4 regions of the Terrabacter koreensis genome follow, and region 3 is predicted to be linked to each of the others. Evidence: predicted binding sites of a transcription regulator. Region 3 holds the regulator's gene; each other region holds the start of a gene.

Region 1 (7,614 bases), on a different contig from region 3:
CGTCCTCGCTGCAGTGAACAGCGCTGCGGCACGCGGCTTTTCGTTCGGCACGCCGTCCGAGAACGAGGTCCGCCTCGCCGAGGAGATCGTCGCGAGGGTCGAGCCCGTCGACCAGGTGCGCCTCGTCAACTCGGGCACCGAGGCGACGATGTCGGCGATCCGCCTCGCGCGCGGCTTCACCGGTCGCGACGTCATCGTGAAGTTCGCGGGCTGCTACCACGGGCACGTCGACGCGCTGCTCGCCTCGGCCGGCTCGGGTGTCGCGACCTTCGCCCTTCCCGACTCGGCCGGGGTGCCGCGCTCGAGCGCCGGCGAGACGATCGTGCTGCCCTACAACGACCTCGGCGCGGTCGAGGCCGCCTTCGCGGAGCGTGGCCACGAGATCGCGGCCGTCATCACCGAGGCGGCCCCCGGAAACATGGGGGTCGTGCCACCCGCACCCGGCTTCACCGAGGGCCTGCTGCGCATCACCAAGGCGCACGGCGCACTGCTCGTCTCCGACGAGGTGATGACCGGGTTCCGTTGCAGCGCCTCGGGTTTCTACGGGCTCGAGGGGCCGTATGCCGCCGGGGCCCCCGACCTGTTCACGTTCGGCAAGGTGATGGGTGGCGGGTTCCCGACTGCAGCTTTCGGCGGGCGGGCAGATGTCATGGCCCTGCTCGCTCCGCAGGGGCCTGTCTACCAGGCCGGCACGCTGTCCGGTAACCCCGTCGCGTCCGCGGCCGGTCTCGCCACCCTGCAGGGCTGCACCCCCGCCGTCTACGAGCGGCTCGACACCGTGGCGCACGCCATCGCGGACGCCGTCGCGAGCGAGCTCACGGCGGCCTCGGTGCCCCACACCATCCAGTGGGCGGGCTCGATGTTCTCCGTCTTCTTCCGCGACGGCGCCGTCATGGGCTACGACGAGGCCAAGGACCAGGACACCGCGGCCTTCCGCCGCTTCTTCCACTCGATGCTGAGCCAGGGCGTGCACCTGCCGCCGAGCGCCTTCGAGTCGTGGTTCGTGTCCGCGTCGCACGACGACGAGGCGGTCGACCACGTCATCGGCGCGCTGCCCGCGGCAGCCCGTGCCGCGGCCACGGCCGACTGAGCCACGACGTGGCCGCGCGGCCCCGCGGTGCCGGCCCGACGGCATACGCCCTCGGGAGCGGCAGGGCATTGTCGGGGCGGGCCCGGGAGAGGAGTCTGGACGGTGACGGCGGCGCCGTCCGGGCGCTGCCTCGACCGAGGGAGGTGGGCCGTGCACGCACGTTCCACGACGGTCATGGGCCGTCCCGGCATGATCGAGACCGGAATCGCGCACGTGCAGGACGTGGTGATGCCGCGGGTCAGGGAGATGGACGGGTGCATCGGCCTGTCCATGGTGGCCGACCGCACGAGCGGCCGCTGCATCGTGACGACCGCCTGGCGTGACGAGGACGCGATGCGGGCCACGGCCAGCATGGTCGAGCCGCTGCGCACCCAGGCTGCGGAGATGCTCGGAGGTGAGGCGAGCGTCGACGAGTGGGAGATCGCCTACCTGCACCGCGACCACCGGGCCGCCGACGGTTGCTGCGCCCGCATCACGTGGACCGAGGCCGACCCCGGCTCGATCGACCGCGTCATGGATGCGTTCCGGATGGGGATCATGCCCCGCGTCGAGCAGCTGGAGGGCTTCTGCAGCGCCAGCATGTTCGTCGACCGTGCCTCCGGGCGGGCCTGCGTGACAGCGACATACGACTCGACGGAGGCGATGATGGCGAACCGGAACGCAGCCATGGGGATGCGCGCCGACCTCGCGGCCGAGACGGGGCTGCGCATCATGGAGGTAGGCGAGTTCTCGCTCGCCATCGCGCACCTCGACGTGCCTGAGATGGTCTGACTGGCAGGCTGATTCGTCGATGGCGCCGCCCGATCAGGTGGCGCCATCGGCATGGCTGCCGGTGCGCCGCGGGCTAGTGGACGGCCGCGAGGAGCACTCCCACACCCACGAAGAGTCCGCCGAAGACCCGGTTGAGGGTGCGCTGCCCCGACTCGCGCTCGGTCAGCCGGCCCAGGCCACGCGCGGCCGCGGCGAAGAAGAACCACATGACGACCACGTCGACGGCGACCACCGTCGCGGCAAGCACGGCGTACTGCATCAGCAACGGCTGCTCGGGGCGGATGAACTGCGGCGTGAAGGCGAGGAAGAAGACGACGGCCTTCGGGTTGGTGAGGTTGACGAGCAGCCCGCGGCGGAACATCGACCAGGCGGGCTCGTGCTGCAGCTCGCCGACCCTGGCAGCAGCAGCGCGTGAGCGGAACTGCCGCACGCCGAGGAAGACGAGGTACGCGGCGCCGGCGTAACGGATGACGTTGAAGAGCACGGACGAGCCCGCGACCAGCACCCCGACACCCGCGGCGACGATCGCGATGTGGGCGAGCAGTGCCACCTGCTGCCCGAGGATGCCCCAGATCGAGCGGGTCCAGCCCGACCCGAGGGAGTTGGCCATGGTGTTGACGGCTCCGGCGCCCGGGGTGAACGAGATCAGCGCGCTGGCGGCGACGAGGGTGAACCAGAGTGACCACGACACGATCGCGAGTGTAGGTCGGCCACGGGTCGGAACGGATTCGGCGTCCGTGCGCTGCGTTCGCCGGCGGAGCGCTGTCGGTGGTAGCACATATGTTCGACTCATGGCACCGGAACCGTCGACGCTCGAGCTCCTGAGGAGCCGGCTGGCTGACCTCGAGGAGCGTCAGCGCGCGGCGGGTGGCGCGGCCGAGGCCGGGTTCTGGCAACTGTTCTCGGGGCGTATGCCGTCTGCGTCGTCTGGGTCGCGCGCACCTTCCGCGCGGGGTCGGGTCAGGACGCGGCGTGAGGCGCCGGCCGCGCGGCCGGCGGCGCAGCCTCGAGGGGCCTGGGCCGGGCTGACGGCAGAGGAGCTGGACTCGATCGACCTGCGCGACGTGCGCTGGACCGACCCGCCCGATTTCGAGCAGATGGTCAACGACCCGGCGTGGACCGAGTCGATCGAGGAGCGCATCGAGGCCAAAGTTGTCCTCAGCGGCGAGGGCCAGACTGCGAGCTGGCACGCGACGGAGGCGGTGACGCTGGAGGCGAGCCTCGGGGTCGGGCTGGGCGGGCACCCGGAAGCCGCGCTGGTGGCGGCGACGGAGCGGGTCGCGGTGCAGCGGCGGGGGCTGGAGGTCACGTTGGTGACGTTGGTGTCCGAGCTGGTCGCGCGGGGGGTGGACGCGCCGGGTGGGTTGTCGCGGGTCGACTGGCTCCGCAGTCTCGATGCGTCCCTGACGGCCGGGCAGGCGAAGGCGTTCGTGACGGTCGGGACGGCACTGGCCGACCGGCGGTGGGCCAGGTTGCGGATGCTCGTGGCGACGCAGCAGGTCACGGTGGGCAACGCGGCGCAGGTCATCGAGTTCCAGGAGCGGGTCGCGCCGGTCGCCGACCCCGACGACCTGGCCACCGCGATCGGTGACCTGACGGCGCAGGCGGGGGTGCTGCGGCCGGAGGAGCTGGCCCGCCTGGCCCGGCACCACACCGAGCAGGTCCGGCCGCCGCGGGACGAGGACTCGCTGGACCACGGGCGACGCCAGGCCCGCGGCCTGTGGTTCACCCCGCCGACGAAGACCGGGATGGTGGGGCTGCGCGGGATGCTCGACCCCGAGGGCGCCGCGATCCTCCAGGCCGCGATCGACCCGCTCGCCGCGCCGCGTCCGGTCAAGGACGAGCACGGCCACACGACCGCGCCCGACGAGCGCACCCCGGCCCGGCGCCGGATGGACGCCCTGCTCACCATCACGCAACGGGGTGTCGCGGCCGCCCGCGGCGTCCCGGTCACCGAGAAGGCCAAGGTCGTCGTCCTCATCGACTACGACACCCTCACCGCCGACCTCGAGAACACCCTGGGCGCCGGCAAGGGGGCCGGCAAGGGGGCCGGGATGACGTTGACCGGGGACGTGCTCTCACCGTCGGTGGTGCGGCGGATGGCGTGCGACGCGGGAATCATCCCCGTGGTCCTGGGCCGGGACGGGGCACCGTTGGACGTCGGCTACCGCGAACGGCTCTTCACCTACAGCCAGCGCCTCGCGTTGATCGCCCGCGACCGGGGCTGCAGCTTCACCGGCTGCACCGTGCCCGCGACCTGGTGCGAGGCCCACCACGTCGTCCCGTGGCACCGCGGGGGCAGGACCGACCTGACCAACGGGGCCCTGCTCTGCCCCCACCACCACACCCACGTCCACCAGCACGGCCTCACCGCGACCGTCACCGCGACCGGGGTCACCTGGCACACCAGATGACCCCGCCCCGCACCCCGCCCCGACCCCGGCGGGGTCAGCGGCATGTGTGCACGCGCCGTGGGACGGGTCACAGGGGGCGCACAGGAGCGGGTGCGGATTCGGTCCTGAGCACGACGTTTGAGAGACTGTCGCCCATGGGTCAGAGCACGGACGGGGCGGCGGCGCGCGCCGACGACCTCACGGTCGTGCACCTCATGCGACACGGTGAGGTCCACAACCCGGAGGGCGTCCTCTACGGGCGCCTCGACGGCTTCCACCTCTCCTCCCTCGGCACCGACATGGCCCGCCTCGTCGCGGCCCATCTGGCGACCAACGACATCACGTGCGTCGTCGCGTCCCCCCTCGAACGGGCGCAGGAGACCGCCGCCCCCATCGCGGCCGACCACGACGTCGAGATCCGCACCGACCCGCGGGTCATCGAGTCCGAGAACCGGTTCGAGGGCCGTGGGGTCAGCGCCGGCGAGCTCCTCCACCCGCGCAACTGGCACCTGTTCCGTGACGTGACCAAGCCGTCGTGGGGTGAGCCCTACGAGCAGATCGCGGTCCGCATGCTCGCGGCCATCGCCGACGCGCGCGATGCCGCACGTGGGCACGAGGCCGTCATCGTCAGCCACCAGCTGCCCGTCTGGACCGTGCGCAACAAGCTCGAGGGTCGCCGCCTGTGGCACGACCCCCGCAAGCGCGAGTGCACTCTCGCCTCGCTCACGTCGCTGACCTACCAGGGCGACGAGCTGGCCTCGATCACGTACTCGGAGCCGGCGGCCTCGCTGCTCGTCGGCGCGAGCAAGAGCGTGGGCGCCTGATGGAGCACGTCGACCGACGCACCGCACTGCGGTGGGGCGCCGTCGCCATGGCCGGTGGTCTCGTGACCTTTGCCGCGGCGTGCTCGTCCGACCCGAACTCCGTGGCCGACCAGGCCCGTTCGGGTGACCGCAAGGGCTACGTCGCGGGTGACGGCTCCATCGAGCAGGTGCCCGTGGCCGAGCGCGGCGAGCCCGTGCGCTTGAGCGGCACCACGCTCGAGGGCAAGCCGTGGGACATCGCCGAGCGTGCCGGCACGGTGCTCGTCGTCAACGTGTGGGGCTCGTGGTGCCCACCGTGCATCGAGGAGACCCCGGCCCTGCAGAAGGCGTGGGAGACCGTCCAGGCCAAGGGCAAGAAGGTCGAGTTCATCGGCCTCGACAAGCTCGAGTCCCCGGAGACCGGGCTCGCCTTCCAGACTGCCAACAAGGTCACCTATCCCTCGCTCGCCTACGACGGCGGGGTGCCGTTGCTCGCCCTCCAGGGCAAGGCGTCGGCGACCCCGACCACGCTCGTCCTCGACGGTGAGGCCCGCATCGCCGCCCGCGTCTCGGGGCCGGTCTCGACGACGACTCTCCTGGGGCTCGTCGACGACGTGCTCACCGGGAAGGCCTGACCCCCGTGGGCTCCGAGATCGCTACCGGTTCGCTGCTCGTCGCGGCGGCCGTCGCCCTCGTGGCCGGCTTCGTCTCGTTCGCCTCGCCGTGCGTGCTACCGCTGGTGCCAGGCTTCCTCGGCTACGTCACCGGCCTGTCGGACGTGTCGCTCGAGAAGCGCTCCCGAGGCCGGCTCGTGCTGGGGGCGCTGCTCTTCGTGCTCGGCTTCACCGTCGTCTTCCTCATCGCGGCGGCAGCGGTCTCGGCCGTGGGCCTCGCCTTCCGCGAGCACCAGAGCGTGCTGCTCCGGATCGGTGGCGCGGTCGTGCTCGTCATGGGTGTGCTCTTCCTCGGCGTGGGCCGGTCGTATGCCGTCCCGGTGAGCTGGCGACCGCGTGCTGGTCTCGCCGGCGCGCCCCTGCTCGGCGCGGCGTTCGCCGTCGGCTGGTCGCCCTGCATGGGCCCGACGCTCGGGGCGATCCAGGCGATGGCGGCGCCGATCTCGGCCGAGTCCGGGTCGATCGGCCGGGGGCTTGCGCTCGCCGCGGTCTACTCGATCGGGCTGGGGCTGCCGTTCGTCCTCATGGCCGCGCTGTGGGAGCGGGCGGGGCGCGCGAGCGACTGGCTGCGTCGTCACCGCCGCGTGCTGCAGACCGTCGGCGGCCTGCTGCTCGTCGTCGTGGGCCTGCTCATGCTGACCGGGGTGTGGGAGACGGTCGTGGTCTGGCTCCAGGTGCGCCTCGTCAACGGTTTCCAGGTGGCGATCTGAGATGACCACCGACACACCCGTGAAGCCGCGCAAGGGCAAGGGCCGCGCCAAGGACCAGCGCCCCGAGCCGGCGCTGCCCGATCTGGGACCGCTCGAGCTGCTGCGGTGGGGCTGGCGCCAGCTGACGAGCATGCGCACCGCGCTCTTCCTGCTGCTCCTGCTGTCCATCGCGGCCGTGCCGGGGTCGATCTTCCCGCAGCGCAACATCGACGCCGGCCGGGTCGCCGACTACATCGCCCAGAACCCCACGACGAGCCCGTGGCTCGACCGCCTCGGCTTCTTCGACGTCTACGCGTCGGTGTGGTTCTCCGCCATCTACCTGCTGCTCTTCATCTCGCTGGTCGGCTGCATCGTGCCGCGCACCAAGGTGCACGTGGCAGCGCTTCGGGCGCGGCCCCCGAAGGCGCCGGCGAGACTGCACCGCCTCGACGAGCACGCCGAGCTGACGACCTCGCTGTCGCCCGACGAGGCCCTCGAGGTCGCGCGTGCCGCCCTGAAGCGCAAGCGGTTCCGACTCCACTCCCACGACGGCGTGAGCCTGTCCGGCGAGTCCGGCTACCTGCGTGAGACGGGCAACCTGCTCTTCCACCTCGCGCTGACCGGCATCATCATCGGCATGGCCGTCGGCCACGTGTTCGGCTGGCGCGGCGACATCATCCTCGCCGAGGGCGACAAGTTCGCGTCGTCGGCGGGCACGTACAACACGATCTCGCCCGGTCCCTGGGTCGACACCGAGAGCCTGCCGCCGTTCGTGCTCTCGCTCGACAAGCTCCACGTGGAGTTCAACGAGACGCCCGGTCGCGGTTTCGGGCAGCCGCGCCTCTTCGATGCCCAGACGCGGCTCCAGCGCGACCCCGGCTCGCCGGCCAGCGAGGAGACCGTCTCGGTCAACCACCCGATCGCCGTGGACGGCGCCGACATCTTCCTGCTCGGCAACGGCTACACGCCGGTCGTCACGGTGCGCGACGCCAAGGGCACCGTCCTCTACCGCGAGGCGACGCCCTTCCTGCCGCAGGACGGCAACTACCGCTCCCTCGGCGTCATCAAGGTGCCGTCCGCGACGCCGAAGCAGCTCGGCTTCACCGGCTTCTTCCTGCCGACCGCCGAGCCCACCTTCGCCAACGGCCCGGCGTCGATCTTCCCCGACGCCAAGAACCCCGAGCTCGCCCTGTC
Region 2 (7,614 bases), on a different contig from region 3:
GCCTTCCGCCCGAGGTGAACCGGACGTTCGACATCGGCGGACCCGACGTGCTCACCTACCGCGAGATGATCCGCCGCTTCGCCGACGTCACCGGGCAGCGGCGACCGGTCGTCGTCACGGTGCCGGTGCTGACGCCGCGGCTCGCGAGCCACTGGGTCGGCCTCGTCACGCCCATCTCGGCCGGCCTGGCCAAGCCGCTGGTGGGGAGCCTCGTTCACGAGGTCGTCGCCAAGGAGCGCGACATCGAGCAGCACGTCGACGTGCCGGGCGGGCTGACGGACTTCGACACGGCGGTGCGCTCGGCCATGGCCTCCGTGCCGCCCGACACGGCGTGGCGCAACCTGGCGCTCACCGGGGCGGCGGTCACCGCGGCCGCGCTCGCGGGTTCGATCGCCACCCGGCCCGACTCGCGCTGGTACGCGTCGCTGGACAAGCCGGCCTGGCAGCCACCGCCGGCCGCGTTCCCCGTGGTGTGGACGGCGCTCTACGCCGACATCGCGGCAAGCTCGGCGACGGTGCTCACCGAGCTCGACGCCTCGAGCGACAAGGCGGCCCGCAACTCCTACCTCAAGGCGTTCGGCACGAACCTCGTGCTCAACGCGGCGTGGAGCGCCGTCTTCTTCAGGGCGCGGCGACCGTGGGCCGCGGCGGCCGAGGCGGCGGTGCTGACGCTCAGCTCCGCCGACCTCGCCCGCCGGGCCGGGTCCGTCAACAGGACGGTCGGTGTGGCCCTGTCGCCGTATGCCGTGTGGTGCGGTTTCGCGACCGCCCTCTCGGCCGCGATCGCGCGTCGGAACCGCTGAGGCCCGAGGTCGCCCGGTCCTGCCGATCCCTGGCCCGACCGGTCACAGCCACCAGCAGTCGGAGACCTGCGGGAGGCCGGCGACCCTCGCCTCGAGGAAGGCGAACTGCTTGGCGAACGACGGCACGGCGCCGCCCACGTGGGTCGGGGTGATGTTGGGCGAGAACGCGACGTTCGCACCACGGGCGCACCAGTCGCTCGCGAGACGCCGCCCGACGGCATACGGGATGACGTCGTCGAGCGCCGAGTGGGTGACGAGCACGGGCACCGTGGGCTTCAGGCGGCCGATGCGCTGGTCGGCGACGATCGAGCGGAAGGGCTCGGCGGCGGCCAGCTCGGTGAGGGAGCGGCCGTCCTTCGTCAGGTCGCTCGAGCGGGTGAAGGCGTGCAGGGCGATGGACTCGGCCACGCACTCGCCCTTGACGGCCTGGATGACGGACGTGCCGCGGGCGTTGAGGAAGGCGTCGAGGTCGAGGCCGTAGGCGGCGGACTGTCCGGCGACGGCGTAGAGGGCGAAGGCGGAGTAGAGACCGCCGTCGAGGTTGGCGGCGACGGCACCGAGGTCGGCGGGCACGGCGCCGGCGACGGCACCCGTGACGTCGAGGTCGGGCGCGTACGAGGGCGCGAGCTCGGCCGCGGCCGCGGTGGCCCCGCCGCCCTGGCTGTAGCCGGCGAGCATGACCGGACCCGCCGAGGGCAGTCCCGTGCCGGGGAGGCGCTGGGCCGCGCGGACCATGTCGAGAACGGCGTGCGCCTGCGCCTCGCGCACCATGTAGGTGTGCGTGCCCGCGGTGCCGAGACCCTGGTAGTCGGTCATGGCGACGGCGTAGCCACGCGCCAGCAGGCCCGAGATGAAGACGCCTTCGTACTCCGAGCCGGCGGCGAGCTGGCGGCTGGGGGCGCACTGGTCGCCCATGCCCTGGGTGCCGGCGGCATACCCGACCACGGGGCGGCGGCCCGGACCGATCCACGGGATCGGTGGCACGAGCACGGTGCCGGTGACCGCGATGGGGGCGCCCGAGCGGTCGCGGGTCGCGTACATGACGCGGGTGGCGGCGGCGGTCGAGCGGAGGGTGCGCAGCGGGTCGAGGTAGAAGGTCATCGCCTCGGACCGCAGCACGCTGCCGGGCGGCCCGTCGACGGTGGCCGGCGCGGCGTAGAAGTCGCCTGCCGCGCGAGCTGTCGTGACGGGTGACATGACTGCTGCGGCGACGGCCAGCACGACCACGCCGGCGATGCGGCGGAAGCGGTGTGCGCGCTGGCGGGTGGGGAGGGACGGCGGTGCGGAGGGGTGGGTCACGGAGGGCGCTCCTCTGGCCTGGGGACGACGCCGTTGTCGTCCCACTGGCCAGTAACCTACGTGCGGTAAGAAGCGGTGTCGCGGCGAGATCGGGGCCGCTAGATCGGTATCAGGATGTCTAGCGCTGACGCGAGACAGTCGAAGACGCCGGGATCGAAGGCGTCATGGGAGGTCGGGCCCAGTTCGGCGCCTGCCCTGCCGGTTCCCGCTCAGGCGGACACGGGCTGCTTGGCGAAGGCGCGGCGATAGGCGACCGGCGGGATGCCGATCTCGCGCTGGAAGTGGTGGCGCAGCACGGCAGCGGTGGCGAAACCGCTCTCGCGGGCGATGCGTTCGACATCGAAGTCCGTGGTCTCGAGCAGGTGCCGGGCCCGCAGCACCCGCTGGCTGGTCAGCCACTTGTGCGGGGTCGTGCCCACCTCGGCGGCGAAGCGCCGGGCGAAGGTGCGCTCGGACATCGCCGCGCGCCGCGCCAGGGACGGGATCGAGTGCTCCTCGTCGAGTCGCTGGGCCACCCACTCCATGACGTCCTGCAGTCCCTCGCACGGCTCGGCCGGCAACGGGGTCTCGACGAACTGGCGCTGCCCGCCCGAACGGTGCGGCGGTACGACCATCCGGCGCGCGATGCGGGTCGCGACCTCCGAACCGAGCTCGGTGCGCACGAGGTGCAGGCAGGCGTCGATGCCGGCCGCGGTGCCGGCGCTGGTGAGCACCGGGCCGTCCTCGACATAGAGGACGTCGAGGTCGACGCACGCCCTCGGGTGCTCGTCGGCCAGCCGGGCGGCATACCGCCAGTGGGTGGTGCAGTCACGACCGTCGAGCAGGCCCGCGGCCGCGAGCTGGAAGGCACCGGAGCAGACGGACAGCACGCGCCCGCCGTGCTCGACCGTGTGACGAAGGATCTCGAGGACGTCGGGGTCGAAGGGACCGTCCACCGAGCCGCCGGGGATGGCGACGAGGTCGGCGCCGCGGGCCGCCTCGAGGGGCAACGGGGCGACGATGCTCAGCCCGCTCGTCGTGCGCAGCGGCTCGCCCGGTCTGGCCGAGCAGACGCGGAAGTCGAAGGGCGGGACGCCGTCGTCGGTGCGGTCGATGCCGAAGACCTCGCTCAGCACGCCGAGCTCGAACATGGCGACCGGTTCCTGGGCGATGACCGCGATCGTGCGCAACATCCGGCCAGCATCGCACGGTTGGCAGAATCTTGTCGACAGTCGTCAGTTCTGCCACTCGTGGCGGGATCACGGCGGGCGCAGAATTTCTGCCATGGACATCATCTTCTTCATCGCCATGATCGTCGCTCTCGTCGCAGCCCTCGGCCCGCACCACCGCCGGACGTTCTCGCTGCCACGCGCCCCCTTCGGCGCGGACGCCGAGGTCGACCGCGATCTCGTCAGGGTCCTGCACGACGTGCCCGTCGCCCACTGAGCCGCACCGACGACCCAGACCGTGCCGGAGCATCCACGCCGACCAGAACCGAACTCCTCCGGCTGACGCCGGGTCGACCGACCCGGCGTCACGCATGTCCGCCGCGCGCTATCCAGCAGGAGCCACGTGGGCCAGGGCATGGGCACGCCTCGTCAGAACGGAGGCGGGTCGCTGCTGGTCTCAGTACACCCGGTATCGCCGCAGCGCGGCGGACTCGACGCACCTGAACAGCCGCCGGGATCTCGTAGCGCTTCGCGCCAGTCCTTCGGGTAGGTGATGTAGTCGCGGCGCGCGAGGGTGGTCCAACAAAGCCCGTCGTCGTCGACCTTCTCGACCGTCCAGGCCCGGGCGGTCTTGGGGTTGTGGCAGCCGCGGCTCAGCGACTCGAAGTTCGAGACCCGCGTCTCGCCCTTCGGCCACGGGACGATGTGGTCGACGTCGCAGCGCTCGGCCGGCACCTGGCACCCGGGAGCGCGGCACACGCCGTCGACGGCGCGCACGTGCTCGACCATCTCGCGCGTCGGCTCATAGCGGTCGGAGGACAGCTCGAGCGCACGACCCGAGTCGACGTCGACCGCGAGTCGCTGCCAGACAGAGCCTGGCGCGGTCATGATCTGACGGGCGTGCGCGGCGGTGACCCAGCCATGGCCGGGGATCTCGCACGCAGCATCCGACAGGCCGACGGCGACCTCGAACGGCACGACGATGCGGACGACAGCCGGCGGCGCGGACGCGAGCCACGACCCGCACGTCGGCGCAAGCGTGGCCGAAGATGGGACTGCCGCGTCGAGCCCGGCCGAGCCTGCGGAGGAGGTGGTCGCGACGTCGGTGCCCGATGGCTCGACCGACGGGCTGAGGACGGGACCACCAGAGCCCGACACCGTGCCGAAGAGGGCGAGGTCGGTGAGCACGTCGCTGCGCAGCTGGTCGAGCGTGCGCTCGTCACCGGCTGCACGGGTGGCTCGGGCCAGCGCGTCGACCCGGTCGAGGACGCCGACGACCCGTTCCGCCGGAGCGACGACCGTGAACACCCCCATACCGTCGTCGGTGAGGCGCCCGTGGACGTTGCGTCGACGAAGGGCCGCGCAGCGTCCTTCGCCCTCACCGCGATGGTCGGCACTGCGGACGCAGCGGCGCAGTCGGCTCATGAAGAGGCGCTGCGACGACACAGAGCCGTCCGGCGCGGGCGCCAGCACGGCAGCCTCGAGATCAGGGAGCACGCTGTCGTCGAGGGACCGGGTCTCGGCGACGACCTGCAGGGCACGGTGCAGGCTGACGCGGCCTTCGGACAGTCGCTGGCGCAGCAGCCGGTGGCGTCTCGGTGTCGTGGCCAGCTCGAGCCGACGCGACACCTCCGCGGCGCCGACCCCCGTGGCAGAGGCGATCTCCTGGGTCACGACCTGGTCGACGGAGAGCGGGACCGGCGTCCGCGGGAGTCTCGCGAGCTGGAGCTCCTCGACCGTGTGCAGCGCTGCATAGGCGGCGATCAGCCGTGCCTCGGTGCGTGCCTTCGACCGCTCGAGCGCCTCGATCTCGGCGACGAGTTCCGCCGCCTCCTCGTCGAGCCCCTCATCGCGGAACGAGCCGTCGGCGTCTGCAGTCGCCCGCGGACCCGTGCCGGTGAAGCGGCGCACCGAAGCGGCCTCGCCGCGGGCACCCAGCACATAGGCAATCCGGGCCAGAACGGTAGGAGTCGCCTCCTGATAAGGCACGCCGCCCTCCTCCTGCCGTCGGATCCAACAACTCCATTAGAACACCAGTTCGAACAGAATGAAAGGTTTGTCCACACGTGCGGCATTCACTCGACCGTCTCGGCGGCAACCGGGCATCGTGGCTTGCGCCGCGTCAGCAGCACACCGGCGATGCACAGGGCGCCGCCCACGAACGTCAGCGGCGGGGGCACCTCCGACAGCAGCGCCCACGCGATGAGGGTGGCGATGAACGGCACCAGGAAGGTCGTCAGGGTCAGCGTGCCCGCGTTGCTGCGGGCAAGCACGTAGGCCCACGTCGAGAAGGCGATCGCCGTCGGGAAGATGCCCAGGTAGGCGATCCACCACAACGTCGCCGCGTCGCTGTCGCGGACCACGGTCACGAGCTCGCCGCTCCACGGCAGGCACACGACGGCGCCGATGATGCAGGCCAGCCAGGTGACCTCGGGGCCCGGGAGTCGCCCGAGGAGCGGTTTCTGCGCGAGGACGCCGACGGCATACGTGATCGCCGCCAGCACGGCGAGCCAGACGCCGACCATGTCGCCCGAGTCGCCGGAGGAGAAACCGCGTGCGATGACGACGACTCCCGCGAAGCCGACCGCCATCCCGATGAGCAGCCAGCGCGTCATCACCTCGCCGAGGAACACGGTGGCCAGCAGCGCGACGATGATCGGCCCGATCTGCACGATGAGGGCGGAGGTGCCGGCGTCGATGCGCCGCTCGGCCTCGTTGAGGGCGAGGTTGTAGACCCCGAACCAGCCGATGCCGCACAGCAGCAGCAGCGGCCAGTCGCGGCGGGCCGGCCAGGTGCGTGGCCGGCGGAAGACGAGCACCCCGAGCGCCACGGACGCGACGAGCAGCCGGCCCAGCGACAGCGCGCCGGGTGGGACGTCACGCCCGAGGTGGCGGATCGCGACGAAGGCCGACGCCCAGAGCAGCAGGGTCACGGCCACGGCTCCGAGCACGAGCCAGGTGGTGCGGCGAGAGGTGACTGGGGCCTCTGCGGTGGCGGGCGTTTCGACGGTCACCAGCAGACCGTAGACGCCGGCACCGACACGGCGCCGCAGGGTTTCCGGTCAGGTGTGCGCGACTTGCCGCCACGCAGGCCACGCTCCGACCCGCGCCAGCCGCTCGCCGACCCACGGCAGCACGCGCGTCCACAGCAGCCAGTACGCGACACCCACGACCATCGAGCCGGTGAACGCGAGCACGGGCCGACCCCACAGGTGCTCGAGCACCTGCCAGTGGATGACGTAGACGTAGAGCGAGCTCGCGGCCAGCACCTGCACGGCGGGCACGAGCCACGCCGGCAGACGGGTGGTCGGCTTCCACACGAGGGCGAGCACGAACGCGAGCGACAGGACGTCGCGGGCAGGATTGCCGGAGAAGGTGCCGACGAGCAGCACCGCAGCGACGGTGACCCACCACCGGTGCCGGGGCGTGCTGACCCGCGCGATGGCCCAGCCGAGGAAGAAGAGGAAGAGGACGACGAGGGCCGAGCCCTGCATGCGCGGCACGGGCAGCTCGAAGAGCGGGAGGCGCAGGGTGAAGGCGGCCAGGGTCAGCGTGACAGGCAGGCCGAAGGGCCAGCGCTTCTCGAGCCGCGCGACCGCGGGGACGGCCGTGAGCACGATCGCGACGACCAGGGCGAAGACGAGCGCCTCGATGAACCAGAAGCGCCATGGTGGCCCGAGACGCTGCTCGCCGAACGCCCAGTTGAGCAGGAACAGGTTGCGGGTCTCGTAGTCGCCCCACACGAGGTGCGCGGGCACGATGACGGCGAGCGTGGGGACCACGATCCTCACCAGGCCGCGCCCGAGGGCCCGGAGCCGGGCGGCCCGCTGCGGCGCCGCGAGCGCGAACCGCGCGACGTTGAAGCCCACGAGCACGAGCAGCGCGTGCGCGGTGCCCTGCAGCGCGAAGAGGTCGGCGTGCGTGCCGACGATGAGCAGGATCGCGAGCGCCCGGAGCCACACCCCGGTCTCGACGGTGCGTCGTCGCCCGACACCGGCACGTCGACCCCTGCCGTATGCCGTCGGCCCCGCCCCCGCGACACCGCGGTCCGCGCGCGGCCGGCTGCCGTCGTCCCCCGACGCGCCGCGCCTGGTCGCAGCGAGGGCGTCGTCGGCCTGCTCCTGGAGCCGGCCGACCGGCGTCACGTGCCACGACGGCGGCAGGTCGCCGAGCAGCTCCTCGAGCTTGAGCGACACCTCCACGTAGCTGAGGGAGTCGCCACCGAGCGAGGCGAAGGTCGCGTCGGCGGGCACTGTGTCGCGGTGCAGGGCTGCGGCATACATCCGCGCGACCGAACCGCCCTCCCCGGCCACCTCGGGCGACGACGAGGTGGAGGTGCCTCCCTCGCCCAGCGCCACGATGGC
Region 3 (7,614 bases):
CCGGCGGTGTCGGCGAGCGAGAGCAGGTGGCCCCGGCACCGCGGACAGCCGGCGATCCACTCGTCGCCGGAGAAGTCGGTGAGCACCGCGGCCGCGTCGCCCGCGTGGGGGTGCGAGCCGGGCACGACGAGGCGCACCTCGTCGTCCATGAGGCGGCGGGTCACGAGGAGCGAGAGGTCCTCCTCGAGCTCGCCGAGGTCGCCCCCCTCGTAGGCGAAGGCGACGGCGACGTCGCAGTCGCCGTTGCGCAGGGCGGCCAGCGACTCGGGCGGCTCGGCCTCGGTGAAGGTCACCGTGATGTCGGGGTGCTTGGACTTGAGGATCGCGAGGGTTCGCGGCACGAGCGTGGCGGACGAGCTGGGGAACGCCTGGAGGCGCACGCGACCGGCGCGCAGGCCGGCGATCGCGGTGATCTCCTCCTCGGCCGCGTCGAGGGCGGCGAGGACCCCCACGGCGTGACGCGCCAGCACCTGGCCGGCCTCCGTGAGCCGGACCTGCCGGCCGTAGCGCTCGACGAGCACCGTGCCGGTGCGCTGCTCCAGACGTCGCACCATCTGCGAGATGGCCGGCTGGGTGAAGCCGAGGGCGTTGGCGGCGCTCGTGAAGCTTCCCTCGTCGGCGATGGCCTTCATGACCCGTAGGCCCGCAGCATCGATCATGGACCGATCATAACCGGTGATTATGGTTTTCCGTCACTTCTGCACGCTCGGGTGACGCCGGCTCGGAGACGTAGGCTGACCGGGTGCACCAGCCGACCGGCATACCTCCTCGCCCCACCGGCAGCGCCGGCGCGACGACACGCCTCTCGACGTCGCGCACGCTGCCGCTCGAGACGCACGACCTCGGCACGTTGGACGACCTCGTCGATCTCGTGAGCGGCGGGGGCGTCGCGGTGCTGAGCGGGGCGGGCCTCTCCACCGAGTCGGGCATCCCCGACTACCGCGGGCCCGACGGGACCCGACGGGTCGAGCCGATGACCTATGGCGAGTTCGCCGGTAGCAGCGACGCCCGGCGCCGCTACTGGGCCCGCAGCTACATCGGGTGGCAGCGGTTCAACGCCGCGTCGCCCAACGAGGGCCATCGCGTCGTCACCGACCTGCAGCGCGCGGGCTACGTCGGTCCGGTGATCACCCAGAACGTCGACGGTCTGCACCAGGCGGCAGGAGCGACGGACGTCGTCGAGCTGCACGGCTCGCTCGAGCGCGCGGTCTGTCTCACCTGTGGTGAGTACACGTCGCGAATCGGCTTGCACGAGAGGATGACCGAGGCCAACCCCGGCTTCATGGCCCGCTTCGCCGAGGCGGCTGCCTCGGTGGGCTCGCAGTGGGGCGAGCAGGTGCGGCCCGACGGCGACATCGTGCTCGCGGACGCGCTCGTCGAGACCTTCCACGCTCCGCGGTGCCTCGTCTGCGGCAACGACACCGTCAAGCCCGACGTCGTCTTCTTCGGCGAGTCCGTGCCCAAGACCCTGGTGGAGCGGGTCTTCGGCCTCGTCGAGGCGGCCGGGGCCGTGCTGGTCCTCGGGTCGTCGTTGTCGGTGATGAGCGGCTACCGCTTCGTGCGGCGGGCCCACCAGCGCGACGTCCCCGTCGCCATCGTGACCCGGTCGGCCACTCGCGGCGACGCGGAGGCGACGATCCGGCTGCACGCGCCGCTGGGCCAGACGCTGACCGCACTGCGCAAGGCGCTCGGCCACTGACCTGGACCCAGGAGGACCGTCGATGCGGCCGTCACTCCGCCCGGGCGCCGACGTCGCGAGCCTCGTCGGCGGAGACCTCACCGAGGTCCCACAGCTCCTTCGTCTGGACGCCCCAGTACGTCGCGAAGAGCACGATGACGATGACCTCGGCGACGAGGACGAGGTGGGCGAAGCCCGTCACGGTCAGCGCCGCGACGACCGTCGCGGCGAGGGCGGCCGTGAGCGCGACGGCGATGGCGAGGTAGATGCGGCGGTAACCGCCACCGGAGTCGTCACCGACGGCCCGGTGCCGCTCCTCGGTGCGCAGCGCGCTCAGCGCCATGACGGCGATGACGCCGGCCACCATCGTGGCCGCCGCGATGCCGTGGCTCAGCGCGATGAAGCGGTCGCGCAGGACGAGGAAGAGGGCCAGCTCGACGAGGAGGACACCGGCGCAGGCCAGGGTCACGACCACCGAGCGCGCGGTGGGGCGCGCGGCCGCGTCGCGCACCATGGCGCCCCGCTTCAGGGCCGCCACGATGACGGCACCGATGGCCGCGACGACGACGAGCGACCAGATGTTGTTGCGCACCGCCGCCGCGATCTCGGCGGGCGTCTGGGTGTAGGCGTTGGGTCCGCAGCTGAAGTCGGGCACCGTCGGGACCATGGCGACGACGAACGCCATGAAGCCCGAGAAGTTGAGCAATACGTCCTCCTCGGACGAGTGCCCCTTGTAGGCGATGAGGCTGGCCCCGAGCGCACAGAGGGAGCCGACGAAGACCGTGCGCGCGGGCGTGTAGTAGTACGCGCTGATCGACCCGAGCCAGCAGCTGTGGTCGGTCTCCCACCACCACTGGTAGCCGACCGAGAGCAGCAGCATGAGCAGGAGTGCGATCATCGCGCCACGCAGGTAACGGTAGGTGTAGACGACGTCGCGGGTGCGCCCGGCGGCCATGGTGGTCTCCTCTGCAGGACTCACGTCTCCAGAGTCTGGCGTGGGCCGGGGCGATGCGCCTGTCGGACGCAGCCCCGGCGGCCCGTCAGATGCGGCGCAGGACGGCGGTGACCTTGCCCAGGATCGTCGCGTGGTCACCGTCGATGGGGGAGAAGTCCTCGTTGTGCGGCATGAGCCAGACATGGCCGTCGACGCGCTTGAAGGTCTTCACCGTGGCCTCGTTGTCGAGCATCGCCGCGACGACGTCGCCGTTCTCGGCGTGCTGCTGCTGGCGCACGACGACCCAGTCGCCGTCGCAGATCGCCGCGTCGACCATGGAGTCGCCGTTGACCTTGAGCAGGAAGAGGTCGCCCTCGCCGACGAGCTGCTTGGGCAGCGGGAAGACGTCCTCGACGACCTCCTCGGCCGTGATCGGGACGCCGGCGGCGATCTGCCCGAGGACGGGGACGTAGGAGGCCTCGGGGCGGGCGTCGCCCGAGTCGGTCTCGGTGTCGTAATGGGTGCCGCTGCGGCTGCCGACCTCCTCCGCCGTCGCGTCGGGCGAGACGATCTCGAGGGCGCGCGGCCGGTTGGGGTCACGTCGCAGGTAGCCCTTGGTCACGAGGGCGTTGAGCTGGTGGGAGACGCTCGAGGGGCTTGCGAGGCCGACGGCGTCGCCGATCTCGCGCATGCTCGGCGGGTAGCCCCGGCGGTCGACGGAGTTGCGGATCACCTCGAGCACTCGCCGCTGACGCACGGTCAGCCCGTCGCCGGTCTCGCGGTCGGGAAGCTCGGTCACGCCCATGGTGTCCCCTTCGTCGGCTCGTCAGACCGTCTGCTGAACGCGGGTCGCAAGCGGCTCGGGAAACCGCTCGGGACCCAGTGTCAGTGGTGGCTGGTGAGGTGTGTGGTGTGAGGAAAGAGTAACGAGGTTCGAACACAGTTGCCAAACACCTGTTCGATGCGTGTCTCGACTTCCTCGAACATACGTGCTACAAATCGTACAGACGTTCTATCGAACACGTGTTCGCCAGATCAGCAGCAAGGGGAGGTCACCATGAGCGCCATCGTCCTCGAGGCCGTTCGTCAGCAGCAGACCAGCGAGCCGCGGCCCGCCGCACGCCCGCATCTCGTCCTCGTGCCGACCGGGCGCGACGCAGCCCGTGCAGCTCGTGCCGCCCGTGCAGCCCAGCCGCCGCTGCGCCTGACCCGGTTCGGCCGCCTCGTGGTCGCCCTGCTCGTCGCCGCAGTCGTCTCCCTGCTCGCCGTCGGGCTCGCCGGCCAGCTCGCCTCGGCCTCGGGCGAGCCCCGTACCGTCACCGTCACCGCGGGCCAGACCTTGTCGGGCATCGCGGCCCGCGAGCTCCCGCAGCTGCCCGTCACCGACGGCGTCGTCGAGCTCCAGGTCGCCAACAGCCTCAGCACCACCCAGATCCACGTCGGGCAGCAGCTCGTCATCCCGGGTCGCTGACGCCCGGAGTTTCCCGGGTCTGAGGCCCCTTGCGTATGCCGTCCGGCTGGCGGCCGCGTGCCTCGACCCTTCCGATCGGCCGCGTTGGCTCCACCTCCAGCGGCTGGCGGATGCGGCGCTTCGACCCCGCCGTTCCCGCCCGGACGCCGCACCCCTGAGGAGGGGGTGCGGCGTTCTGCTGTGTCAGCGCCCCTTTTGCCGGCCCTTTGCCGGCCCTTTGCCGGCCCTGTGGTGCCCTTTGCCGGGGCTGTGGATGACGCGCACCGGGCGCGGCGACCGCGACCTAGCGTGGCTGCTCTCGGGAAGGGAGCAGGGGATGAGGTACGAGATCGACATCCGGACGCTGCGCGCCAGCGTCGCCACGATCGAGGAGGTGCTCGCCGAGGTGCGGCGGCTCGGGCTCGCCGACGACCTGCGGCCGGTCGCCGCGGGGCTGCCGGGCGGCCGCTGCGCCTCGGGCAGGTCGCAGGTGGCTGCCGCGTGGCAGGCGCGACTGGCGACGGCGCAGTGGGAGCTGCGCGAGCTCGGCCGGTGCGTGAGTCTGGCGGCCGACGGCTACGACGCCGTGGAGCGCGTGGTCCAGCAGGCACTCGGCACGGGGGACGACCCGCGGCGCGACGGCCCCCGGCGCAGCGCCCGATGACGGCGGCTGCGGCGGGCGGCGCCCTGCGGGTGCGCGATGTCCGCGCGGGACGTCCCCAGCTGCTGCTCGAGGTGAGCCGGCGCCTGGAGGAGCGACGCCGCCGCCTCGTCGTGCTGTCCGAGCTGGTGCTCTGGCGACGCTCGGCCGCGCCCCGGTGGTCGGGGGCCGGTGCGACCGCCGCGGCCGACCGCTACGGCACGGTCGTGGCTGGGCTCGGGCAGCTCGCGAGCAGCGTCGCGGCCGCGGGACACGCCGTGGGAGAGGCGTCGCACCGGCTGCAGAGTGCGCTCGACCTCGTCGATCGTGCCGACCGTCGGGCGGCCGACGAGGGCGCGTGGGTCGACGAGGACGGGCGGCTCTTCCTCCCCGTTCGCGCCTCCCTGGGGGACCCGGTCGGCGAGGCGCACCGGGCCCGGCTCGACGAGCTGCTGAGGAGCGAGGTCGTCACTTGCCTCCGGCAGGCCACCCAGACAGCCTCCAGGACCGACGAGGAGCTCCAGCACTCGCTCCTCGTCGCGGCGCGAGGAGCGAGCTCGACAGGGGCGGTCGGCCCGGGGCTCGCGGCGTCCCACCTGGCCCCGAGCGACGTCCTGGCGCCGCCGCCACAGGCGGCCGGCGTGTTCGCCTCGGCAGCCTGGTGGCGTTCGCTCACCGACGAGGAGCAGCGTCAGGCCATCCGCGGGCGACCCGAGTGGGTCGGTCCACGAGACGGCGTGCCGGCCGCCGCCCGTCACGAGGCGAACCTGCTGCTCCTCGACCGCGCCGAGCGAGCGGCCGTCGCCCGCGAGTCGGACGCGCGGCGCGACGGCTCGCCCTGGAACGCCCGGGAGCGCTCGCGGGCGCACGAGCAGGTGGACGGCATACGCGCGGTGCGTGACGTGCTCGCCCGTCGAGACGGAGGGCCTCGGCGGCTGCTGCTCGTCGACACGCGCCAGCGCGACCTCAGGGCTGTCGTCGCCGTCGGCGACGTCGACCGGGCGGAGCACGTCGTCACCTTCGTCGGCGGACTGTCGACGATGGTCGGCGCCGATCTGCGCCGCTACGACGACACGTTCGTGCGCATGCGGTCGGAGGCGCGCGCCATCGCTCGCGGGCAGGACGTCGCTGTCATCACGTGGATGGGTTACGACGCCCCGCAGGTGGACGAGATCGTGTCGTCGATCGACCGTAACGTCCTGAACACCAAGGTCGCTCGCGAGAACGCGGGAGCACTCGCCGACTTCGTCACCGGCGTCGAGGCCGCCCGGCAGCGCCCGGCCCACCAGACCGTGTGGGCGCACTCCTACGGCAGCACGCTCGCCGGGTTCGCCAGCCTGCGCACCAGCCGGATCGACGACATCGCCGTGTTCGGTGCTCCGGGGATGCCCTTCACCGACCTCGCGCGAACCGCCCTCCGACCGGGAGCCCTCAACGTCCTCGGCGCGATCGGCGACGACGTCTTCGGCTACGGCTGGATGGTGCACGGCACACGGCCGCAGGAGGTCGGGGGCGCCCTGCGGCTCTCGACGTTCGCACCCAAGCAGCCGGGCACGGGGTGCAACCACTGGATGCGACCGCGGTCCAGCTTCGTCGACGTCGGCCGTACGTCGGCCGGGCACTCCGACTACCTGAGAGCGGGCACCGACAGCGCGCACAACCTCGTCGCCGTCGCCGCCGGACGTCCCGACTTGCGCATCCTGCAGGGCGCCGACGAGCGAGCCTGCACCACCACGGGGCCGAGCCTGGGCTCAGACCCGCTGCGTTGGCCGAGGCTGGTCCCGTGATCGCGTCGGCGGCGTCCCCGCGCGGGGACGCCCTGGTCGTGAGGGCATGCCTCACGGCAGTGCTGGTGCAAGCCGTGGCTCCGGTGTTCGTCGCCTGGGCCGGCTACGGCGCCGGAGCAGCGGCAGACGCGGCGGTCGTCGCGGTGTCGTCCCCGCTGCTGCTGGGCGTCGTGGCGTTCGGGGTGGTCATCGCCGTCGCGCTCGACCGGCAGCGACCACCGCCCGCGCTCCTCGAGCCGGTGCAGCCCGGCGCACCGCCGGGCACCACCCGCGCGCGGCTGCGCTGGGCCGGCCTGGCCGCCGTGGCCCAGCTCGCCGTGACGGCAGCGGGGGTGGTCATCGACAGTGGCGCGCGGGGTGGCGCCGTGGCGCTGGCGGACGCGATCGACGACGGGTCCGCCGCCTGGACGTTCGTGCTGCTGGTCGTCCAGGGCGGCTTCATCGAGCTGCGTGCACCCGTCGCGTTCGGGATCGCGTGGTCGGTGCTGGCCAGAGCGGCACAGCCGGTCAGGCCTTCTGGACGGTCTCGGTCTCGTCGGTGGCCGGCAGCTCGAACCAGACCAGGGTCCCGGGACCGTCGGAGTGGCTGATGCCGATGGAGCCGCCATGCGCCTCGATGATCCGCTTGACGGTGGCCAGCCCGATGCCGCTGCCGTCGCCTGCTGTGCCCACGCGGCTGAAGAGCTCGAACACGCGCTCACGATCGCCGGGCGCGATGCCGACGCCGTTGTCTCGCACCGAGGTCCGCCACATCCGTCCGTGGCGCTCCGCCGAGACGCCGACGATCGGCGAGACGTCGGGACGGGCGTACTTCACGGCGTTGGAGACGAGGTTGAGCAGCACGGAGTAGAGCTGCTGGGCGTCGGCCGGGAGGGTCGGGAGCTCGCCGACCTCGACGGTGGCGGCCTTCGCCGTCAGCGTGGGCGCCAGGTCCTCGAGCACCGAGCCGATCACGACGCGCAGGTCGCTCGGCTCCTTGTGCAGAACGGCACCGACCCGTGCGTGCGCCAGGATCTGCTCGATCATCCCGGCCATGCGGGTGGCGGACCGGAACGCAGTAGCGACCAGCCGCTCGGACCACTGGTCGGCCATGACGGCCGGCTGCTGGCCGAGCATCTCGGTGCT
Region 4 (7,614 bases), 260 kb from region 3:
GCCGACCTGCCGCTCGTGCTGCCGCCGCGCGTCGAGGGCCTGGACGCCACCTACTGGCTGTACTCGGTGCTCGTGCCCGAGGGCGACGGCCGCGGCCGTGACGACTTCCTCGAGCACCTTCACGCCCGCGGCGTCGGCGCGCGCGCCCTGTGGCGGCCGCTGCACGCCCAGCCGCCGTTCCTCACCGCGCCGGTGCTCGGCGGGGCCGTCGGCGACGGGCTCTTCGGGCGCGGCCTGTCGCTGCCGTGCGCGACCGAGCTGACCGAGACCGACCAGGACCGCGTCATCGAGGCCGTGCGCTCCTTCTTCGCCTGACGCGAAAGGGAGCGACAGCACGAGAGCCGCGTACGGCAGGATGTCGTCGTGGAGATCGCCATCGGGCTGCTCGCCATCGCGGCCACCGTCCTCGGCGGCGCGTGGCTCGCCGACCGCTTCGAGCTGCCGGCACCGCTCGTGCTCATCGTCCTCGGCATCGCCGGGTCCTACCTGCCGTTCGTGCCCGAGGTCGCGCTCAGCCCCGATGTCGTGCTGCTCGGCATCCTGCCCCCGCTGCTGTATGCCGCCGCGATCCAGACCTCGCTCGTCGACTTCCGCAACAACCGGGCCGTCATCCTCGGGCTCTCCGTGGGGCTCGTGCTCTTCACGGCCCTCGGGGTCGCGGTCTTCCTCAGCCTGGTGCTCGACGTGCAGTTCGGCGTCGCCTTCGCGATCGGTGCGGTCGTCGCTCCGCCCGACGCCGTGGCGGCAACGGCGGTCGGTCGCCGGATCGGGCTGCCGCGCCGCCTCGTGTCGATCCTCGAGGGCGAGTCGCTCGTCAACGACGCCACCGCGCTCGTGTCGCTGCGCACCGCTCTCGCCGCGGCCGGTCTGGCGTCAGGCACGGTCGCCTCCGACGTGACCTTCGGCCGAGTCGTGCTCGACTTCCTCTGGGCCTCGCTCGGCGGTGCAGCCATCGGCTTCGTCGTCTCGCTGGTGATCGTGGTGCTGCGCAAGCGGTTCTCGACCGAACCGGCCTTCGACACCGTGCTGTCGTTCATGGCGCCCTTCGCCGCCTACGTGCCCGCCGAGGAGGTGCACGCCTCGGGCGTCATCGCCGTCGTCACGGCGGGCCTGATCCTCGGCCACAAGTCGCCGACGACCCAGTCGGGCGCCTCGCGCCTCAGCGAGAGGATCAACTGGGGGTCGATCCAGTTCCTGCTCGAGAACGCGGTCTTCCTGCTCATCGGGTTGCAGGTGTTCTACGTGCTCCAGGACGTCCGCAGCTCCGACCTCTCCGCCGGCCGGATCGCCTTCGCGGCGGTCGGCACCCTGGTGGCGGTGCTCCTGCTCCGGCCACTGTGGGTCTTCCCGTTCCGCTACGTGCGCACCCACGTCCTGCGCGTCGAGGCCGAGGCGCCTTGGTCGCACTCGGGGGTGCTGTCGTGGGCGGGCATGAGGGGCGTCGTGACGCTCGCCGCCGCGCTGCTGCTGCCCCTCGAGACCCAACACCGTGACGTGCTCGTGCTGATCGCCGTCGTCGTCACCATCGGCACGCTCCTCATCCAGGGCACCACGTTGCCGTGGGTCGCCCGGCGCCTCGGGGTGCGCGGGCCCGACCCGCGTGAGGACGCGCTGCAGGCCGCGACGGTGCTGCAGGCGGCCACCCGGTCGGGGCTCGAGCTGCTCGACGGGATGTCCGACGTCGACGAGTCGACGAAGGAGATGCTGCGCGACCGTGCGTCCGTGCGGGTCAACCAGCTGTGGGAGCGGCTCGGGCCGCGCGGCCTCGACGGGGTCGAGCCGCCGAGCACGCAGTACCGCAGGGCGCGGCTGAAGATGCTCGACGCGGAGCGCAGCGAGGTGCTGCGACTGCGTGACGAGGGGCGTGCCGACGACGTCGTGCTGCGCACGGTGCTCGGCGCCCTCGACCTCGAGGAGACGATGCTCGACCGCCTCGAGGACCAGGAGAACCGACTGGCAGAAAGTGAGATGTTGCCCGTGGACACCATCGAGGCTCCGTGTGAGCATCTCCAGGAGAGCGACGCCTGCTCCGAGCCCCGCACCCCGGAAGGGTGTGAGGAGTGCCTCCGCGACGGCACGACGTGGGTGCACCTGCGCCTGTGCCTGGCGTGTGGGCACGTCGGCTGCTGCGACTCCTCGGAGTTCAAGCACGCGTCCGCCCACTTCCACGAGAGCTCTCACCCGGTCATGCGCTCGCTCGAGCCGGGGGAGTCGTGGCGGTGGTGCTTCGTCGACGAGGTGGTCGGCTGAGGGTCGTGTCAGTCGCGACCCGGCGTCAGTCGAGGCGCTGCGTGATGGTGTGCGTGCCCGCGACGGGGTCGTGCACGACGGTCGTCGAGGCGCACTGGACCAGCGCGAGGTAGGGCGCGACGTGCCCGCACTCCACGTCGGCCAGGATCGGCACGCCGAGCAGGCCCAGGGCGTCGCGGACGGCGTCGTGCTGGGTGAAGCCGTCGCGACCCGGAGCGTTCGTGCGCGACACCAGCACGCCGCTGGCCGCGTCGAAGAAGCCGTGCAGGCGCATCGCGTGCAGCGTGCGGCAGATGTCGTAGGAGCCCCACTCGCAGATGTCGAGCACGACGACGAGACCCTCCGGGGCGTGCCTTGCCGCGAAGGAGTTCGCGTCGCCGTAGCGGCCGCCTGCGAGGAACCCGATCGTCTCGACGCAGCCGCCGACGACACGGCCGGCCAGCATCGCGGCCTCGCCCTCGTGGCCCGGGTCGATGCGAGTCCACGTGCCGCGTCCCTCGAGGGTCATCGCCGAGACGCTCGGGTCGGCCGCGTAGTCGTCCCAGCCGGTCGAGCGGAAGCGGCCGGGGGAGTGCTGCTCGAGCTCCGTGCCGGGGATGGCTGAGGCGACGTCGACCCAGTGGAGGATGCCGTCGGGCAGCCGGTACGGGGTGTCCATGAGGTTCTGGCCGTGGATCGTCGCGATGCCCGTGGCCAGGGTGAGTGGTGTGAGCCAGGTCGACGTGTCGGAGAAGCCGACGCACCACGTCGGTTCGGCGGCCGCGACCGCGTCGAGGTCGAGCAGGTCGAGCAGGTCCATGCCCGTCTCCCCGCCCCAGGGTGGCACGACGGCCCTGATCGTCGGGTCGAGCAGCATCGACATGAGCTCGGCCGCGCGCGCCTCGCGGGGCCCGCTCACGTGGGAGGGCGCGTGGTTGAGCTCGCCCACGACGACGTCGAAGCCGCGGTCGCGAAGGCACCCGACGGCATACGTGAACCGCCCCCAGAGGGCGTCGCCGACACCCGAGCTCGGCGACGTGACGCCGATGCGGTCGCCGGGACGGAGCGGGGCGGGGTAGCGGATCGGCATGGCCGACATGGTGCCAGCCGTGCCGATCCGCCACACCCCGGTGTTCCGGGTGTCAGGCCTTCGCGGCGGTGAAGCCCTGCTCGAGGTCGGCGACGATGTCGTCGATGTTCTCGATGCCGACCGAGAGGCGCACGAGGCCGGGAGTCACGCCCGCGGCCCGACGGTCCTCCTCCGGACCCTGCGAGTGGGTCGTCGACGCCGGGTGGATGACGAGGGAGCGCACGTCGCCGATGTTCGCGACGTGGCTGTGCAGCGTCAGCGCCTCCACGAACTTCTTGCCCGCCTCGAGTCCGCCGGCGATCTCGAAGGAGAGCACGGCACCTGCCCCGCGGGGCGCGTACTTCTGCGCGTTCGCGTGAGAAGGGTTGTCGGGCAAGGACGCCCACACGACGCGCTCGACCTGGTCGTGGCCCTGGAGGTAGGCCGCGACCTTGGCCGCGTTCTCCAGGTGACGCTCGATGCGCAACGACAGCGTCTCGAGTCCCTGCGCGATGAGGAACGCGTTGAACGGCGCCGCGGACGGGCCGAGGTCGCGCAGCAGCTGCACGCGGGCCTTGAGGATGTAGGCGAGGTTGGCGCCGAGCGGGCTGCCGACGCCGAGGTCACGCGCGAAGACGAGGCCGTGGTAGCTCTCCTCGGGCGTGTTGTAGTTGGGGAACTTCTCGGCGTCCTTGGCGTAGTCGAACCGGCCCGCGTCGACGATGACGCCCGCGATGGACGTGCCGTGGCCGCCGAGGTACTTGGTCGCGGAGTGCACGACGACGTCGGCGCCCCACTCGATCGGGCGGATGACGTACGGGGTCGCGATGGTGTTGTCGACGACGAGCGGCACGCCGACCTCGTGGGCGAGACCGGCCACGGCCTCGATGTCGAGCACCTCGGCCTTGGGGTTGGCGATCGTCTCGCCGAAGAACGCCTTGGTGTTGGGCCGCACGGCCGCGCGCCAGGAGTCGATCGACGTCGGGTCCTCGACGAAGCTCACCTGGACGCCGAGCTTGGGCAGGGTGAACTTCAGCAGGTTCACCGTGCCCCCGTAGAGGCTCGGCGACGCGACGATGTGGTCACCGGCCTCGGCGATGTTGAGCAGGGCCAAGGTGGTGGCCGACTGGCCCGACGCGACGAGGAGCGCGCCCACGCCGCCCTCGAGAGCGGCGATGCGCTGTTCCACGACGTCGGTCGTCGGGTTCATGATGCGGGTGTAGATGTTGCCGAACTCCCTGAGCCCGAACAGGTTCGCCGCGTGGTCCGTGTCGTTGAAGACGTAGCTCGTGGTCTGGTAGATCGGCAGGGCGCGCGCCCCGGTGGCACTGTCGGCGCTCTGGCCGGCGTGGATCTGCTTGGTCTCGAAGGACCAGTTGGGCTCGGTCATCTCTCGTGTGCTCTTCCTCAGTCGTGTCGATGACCGGGCCCGTGACGGGTGATCGGGCCGGCGCACCGACGGGTCGGTGCGGGAGAGGAGCTCTCCGCGCTTGCCCGAGCGCCGGATGGCGTCAACGGGCCAGGTCCTCACCCGGGGCACCCCGCCGCGGTGGGAGGGTTGCCGGCCAGCGAGCCGGGGCTTGGCGCTGGCACTCATGACCTACTCGCGAGTGTACGTACGCGCGTCCGGCAGGTGGGAGCGCGTGTCCTCATCGTGGACGCACCTTCTCGCGCACACCGAAGCAGCGCGGTGCGCGTGGCGCGAGTCGCACTGTGGCGCAGTCGAACTCGTTGTCCACAGATGTGTCGAACCCCTTGCCATGTGGTCGAACATTTGTTCTACTCGAGGTAGGGTAACGAGCAGACAGGGGAGGTGGCCGTATGCCGTACGTCGCAGCACCGCGGTCCCTCTGGTCCTGGCTTCGTGACGTCGAGTACGAGCCGGCGGCCTCGGGTCACCGGTGCGGGCGGGTGCTGGTCGACGAGCGGGCCCGGTCGGTCGAGGTGACCGAGACGCTGCTGCGGGCGAGTGAGCGGGTGATGGCGCGGGTCGAGGCGCTTGAGGCCGTGAAGGCGCGCGTGGAGGCGGACCTGATGGCTGCATACGGGGCGTTGCACACGATCGCGGAGCAGCAGATCCAAGCCTTGCCGGCGGGGTCCTCGCGGCGGGCCGCGGCGCTGGTCTCGCCGGTGCGGGTCGTCGCGGAGGAGATCGCGCTCGCGACCGGCGTCGGGGCCGGGGAGGTCGGGCGCCGGTTGACGCTCGCGACAGCCCCACGGCGACACCGGCGTCTGCTGGCTGCGCTGCGTGAGGGCGGCACGTGGCTCTACCGGGCGGTGCAGGTCGCGTCCGAGACGGTCCAGCTGCCGGATGCGGACGTCGCGGCGGTGCAGGAGGCGGTGCTCGCCCCGTCGCGGGACGGGCGGCCGGTGGGGCAGCGGACGTTCACGGCCCGGTTGCGGCGGGCGGTCGCCTCGGTCGACACCCGCGGCACGGCCGAGCGGCGCGCGCACGCGCGGTCGCGGCGGGGCGTGTTCGGGCGGATGGTCGAGGACGGCATGGGCTGCCTGACGATCACGGCTGACGCGGGAACGGTCGCGGCGATCCTGGACCGGCTCAACACGACCGCCCGGAGCCTGCGCGGCACGGGCGACCCGCGCACGCTGGACCAGCTGCGCTGCGACCTGGCCACCCACGCCCTGCTGCGCAACGCCCTCACCCCGTGCGACGCCGGCCTGGTCGGCGGCGCCCTGACCACGGCCACGGGCGAGGCCGCCGCCGATGGGGGCGCCGCGGGTCCGGCCGGTGTGCCGGCGCCGTTCACGGGTGACGCGGCGGCGCGGGTGTGGCTCGTCGTGCCGTTCGAGGTCGCCACCGGCCACAGCGACGCCGCGTGCGAGCTGCCCGGGCACGGCTGGGTCACCGCCGCCCACGCCCGCGAGATCATGACCCGCCCCGGCTCGGTCTGGCAGACCCTCCCGGTGAATGTTCGCGACGGCCACGCGATCACCCGCCCCACGAAGGCCTACCGGCCCACGCCGGCGATGGTCGAGCACGTCCGGGCCGTCGACGGCACCTGCCGCGGACCCGACTGCCACGTCCCCGCCGCCCGCTGCGACCTCGACCACGAGACGCCCTGGCCGTCCGGTGAGACGTCAGTGAGCAACTTCTACGCCAAGGAACGCCGCCACCACAACCTCAAGACCCACCAGGTCTGGACCAGCACCCCGACCCCTGACGGCGGCTTGCAGTGGACCACCCTGACCGGGGCCTGCTACACCACCTACCCCAAGAACTGGCGCGAAGGCGCGGGCCCACCACCCGGAACGGGCCCTCCACCCGGCCCCGAACCACCGCCCCTTCTGAGTGTCTGGCGGGACCGTCAGTCGTGGTCCGTGGCGTCGATCACTAGGACGTCCTACTAATCCGAACCGGCGAGTAGGATCGCGCCGTGAGCACGAATGCCGACTTCGACCTGTTCCGGACCAGCGAGGACCACGAGGCCCTGCGGGAGGCCATCCGCGCGATCGCCGAGGACAAGATCGCCCCGTACGCCGCCGCCGTCGACGAGGAGGCGCGCTACCCGCAGGAGGCGCACGACGCCCTCGTCGCGTCCGACTTCTTCGCTCCGCACGTGCCCGAGGCCTACGACGGCATGGGCGCCGACGCCCTCGCGACGTGCATCGTCATCGAGGAGGTCGCCCGTGTCGACGCCTCGGCTTCCCTCATCCCGGCCGTCAACAAGCTCGGCTCCCTGCCGCTCATCCTCGACGGCAGCGACGACGTGAAGTCCCGCTACCTGCCGCCGCTGGCCAAGGGCGAGACGACCTTCTCCTACGGCCTGTCCGAGCGCGAGGCCGGCTCCGACACCGCCTCGATGAAGTGCCGCGCGAGACAGGACGGCGACGACTGGGTGCTGAACGGCCAGAAGTCGTGGATCACGAACGCCGGCGTCTCCGAGTACTACACGGTCCTCGCGGTCACCGACCCCGACGGCCCGCGAGGCGGCAACGTCTCGGCGTTCGTCGTCGAGAAGTCCGACGAGGGCTTCACCTTCGGCGAGAAGGAGCGCAAGCTCGGCATCAAGGGCAGCCCGACCCGCGAGCTCCACTTCGACAACGTGCGCATCCCGGGTGACCGCATCGTCGGCCAGGTCGGCGACGGCCTGAAGATCGCCCTCCGCACCCTCGACCACACCCGCGTCACCATCGGCGCGCAGGCCGTCGGCATCGCCCAGGGCGCGCTCGACCACGCCCTTGCGTACGTCAAGGAGCGCAAGCAGTTCGGCAAGCACATCGCTGACTTCCAGGGCATCCAGTTCATGCTCGCCGACATGGCGATGGAGCTCGAGGCTGCGCGCCAGATGGTCTACGTG

Evidence for each region. The regulator LexA, encoded in region 3, represses DNA repair genes until DNA is damaged. The targets are predictions, from matches to a motif close to TCGAACANNTGTTCGA.
Region 1: the regulator LexA is predicted to act here: its motif matches at 2,634-2,649, upstream of ACYVNR_RS15875 (HNH endonuclease signature motif containing protein).
Region 2: the regulator LexA is predicted to act here: its motif matches at 5,277-5,292, upstream of ACYVNR_RS12740 (HNH endonuclease signature motif containing protein).
Region 4: the regulator LexA is predicted to act here: its motif matches at 5,065-5,080, upstream of ACYVNR_RS00645 (13E12 repeat family protein).

The regions. Positions count from the first base shown of each region.
Region 1 covers NZ_BAAGQU010000005.1:769,962-777,575, forward strand. The annotation lists gene hemL (glutamate-1-semialdehyde 2,1-aminomutase) at 1-1,090, shown strand, start outside; gene ACYVNR_RS15865 (antibiotic biosynthesis monooxygenase) at 1,241-1,861, shown strand; gene ACYVNR_RS15870 (LysE family transporter) at 1,935-2,552, opposite strand; gene ACYVNR_RS15875 (HNH endonuclease signature motif containing protein) at 2,653-4,275, shown strand; gene ACYVNR_RS15880 (histidine phosphatase family protein) at 4,410-5,078, shown strand; gene ACYVNR_RS15885 (TlpA family protein disulfide reductase) at 5,078-5,692, shown strand; gene ACYVNR_RS15890 (cytochrome c biogenesis CcdA family protein) at 5,698-6,441, shown strand; gene resB (cytochrome c biogenesis protein ResB) at 6,443-7,614, shown strand, end outside.
Region 2 covers NZ_BAAGQU010000005.1:100,834-108,447, reverse strand. The annotation lists gene ACYVNR_RS12760 (tryptophan-rich sensory protein) at 1-803, shown strand, start outside; gene ACYVNR_RS12755 (lipase family protein) at 846-2,102, opposite strand; gene ACYVNR_RS12750 (GlxA family transcriptional regulator) at 2,312-3,274, opposite strand; gene ACYVNR_RS12745 (hypothetical protein) at 3,366-3,527, shown strand; gene ACYVNR_RS12740 (HNH endonuclease signature motif containing protein) at 3,680-5,191, opposite strand; gene ACYVNR_RS12735 (DMT family transporter) at 5,326-6,264, opposite strand; gene ACYVNR_RS12730 (AMP-binding protein) at 6,313-7,614, opposite strand, start outside.
Region 3 covers NZ_BAAGQU010000002.1:317,098-324,711, forward strand. The annotation lists gene ACYVNR_RS01870 (LysR family transcriptional regulator) at 1-659, opposite strand, end outside; gene ACYVNR_RS01875 (Sir2 family NAD-dependent protein deacetylase) at 743-1,699, shown strand; gene ACYVNR_RS01880 (hypothetical protein) at 1,731-2,657, opposite strand; gene lexA (transcriptional repressor LexA) at 2,719-3,417, opposite strand; gene ACYVNR_RS01890 (LysM peptidoglycan-binding domain-containing protein) at 3,670-4,083, shown strand; gene ACYVNR_RS01895 (hypothetical protein) at 4,400-4,726, shown strand; gene ACYVNR_RS01900 (alpha/beta hydrolase) at 4,723-6,489, shown strand; gene ACYVNR_RS01905 (hypothetical protein) at 6,564-7,079, shown strand; gene ACYVNR_RS01910 (sensor histidine kinase) at 6,997-7,614, opposite strand, start outside.
Region 4 covers NZ_BAAGQU010000002.1:55,009-62,622, forward strand. The annotation lists gene ACYVNR_RS00625 (aminotransferase class I/II-fold pyridoxal phosphate-dependent enzyme) at 1-315, shown strand, start outside; gene ACYVNR_RS00630 (Na+/H+ antiporter) at 364-2,250, shown strand; gene ACYVNR_RS00635 (LD-carboxypeptidase) at 2,276-3,319, opposite strand; gene ACYVNR_RS00640 (bifunctional o-acetylhomoserine/o-acetylserine sulfhydrylase) at 3,372-4,688, opposite strand; SAM riboswitch class IV at 4,780-4,899, opposite strand; gene ACYVNR_RS00645 (13E12 repeat family protein) at 5,120-6,664, shown strand; gene ACYVNR_RS00650 (acyl-CoA dehydrogenase family protein) at 6,691-7,614, shown strand, end outside.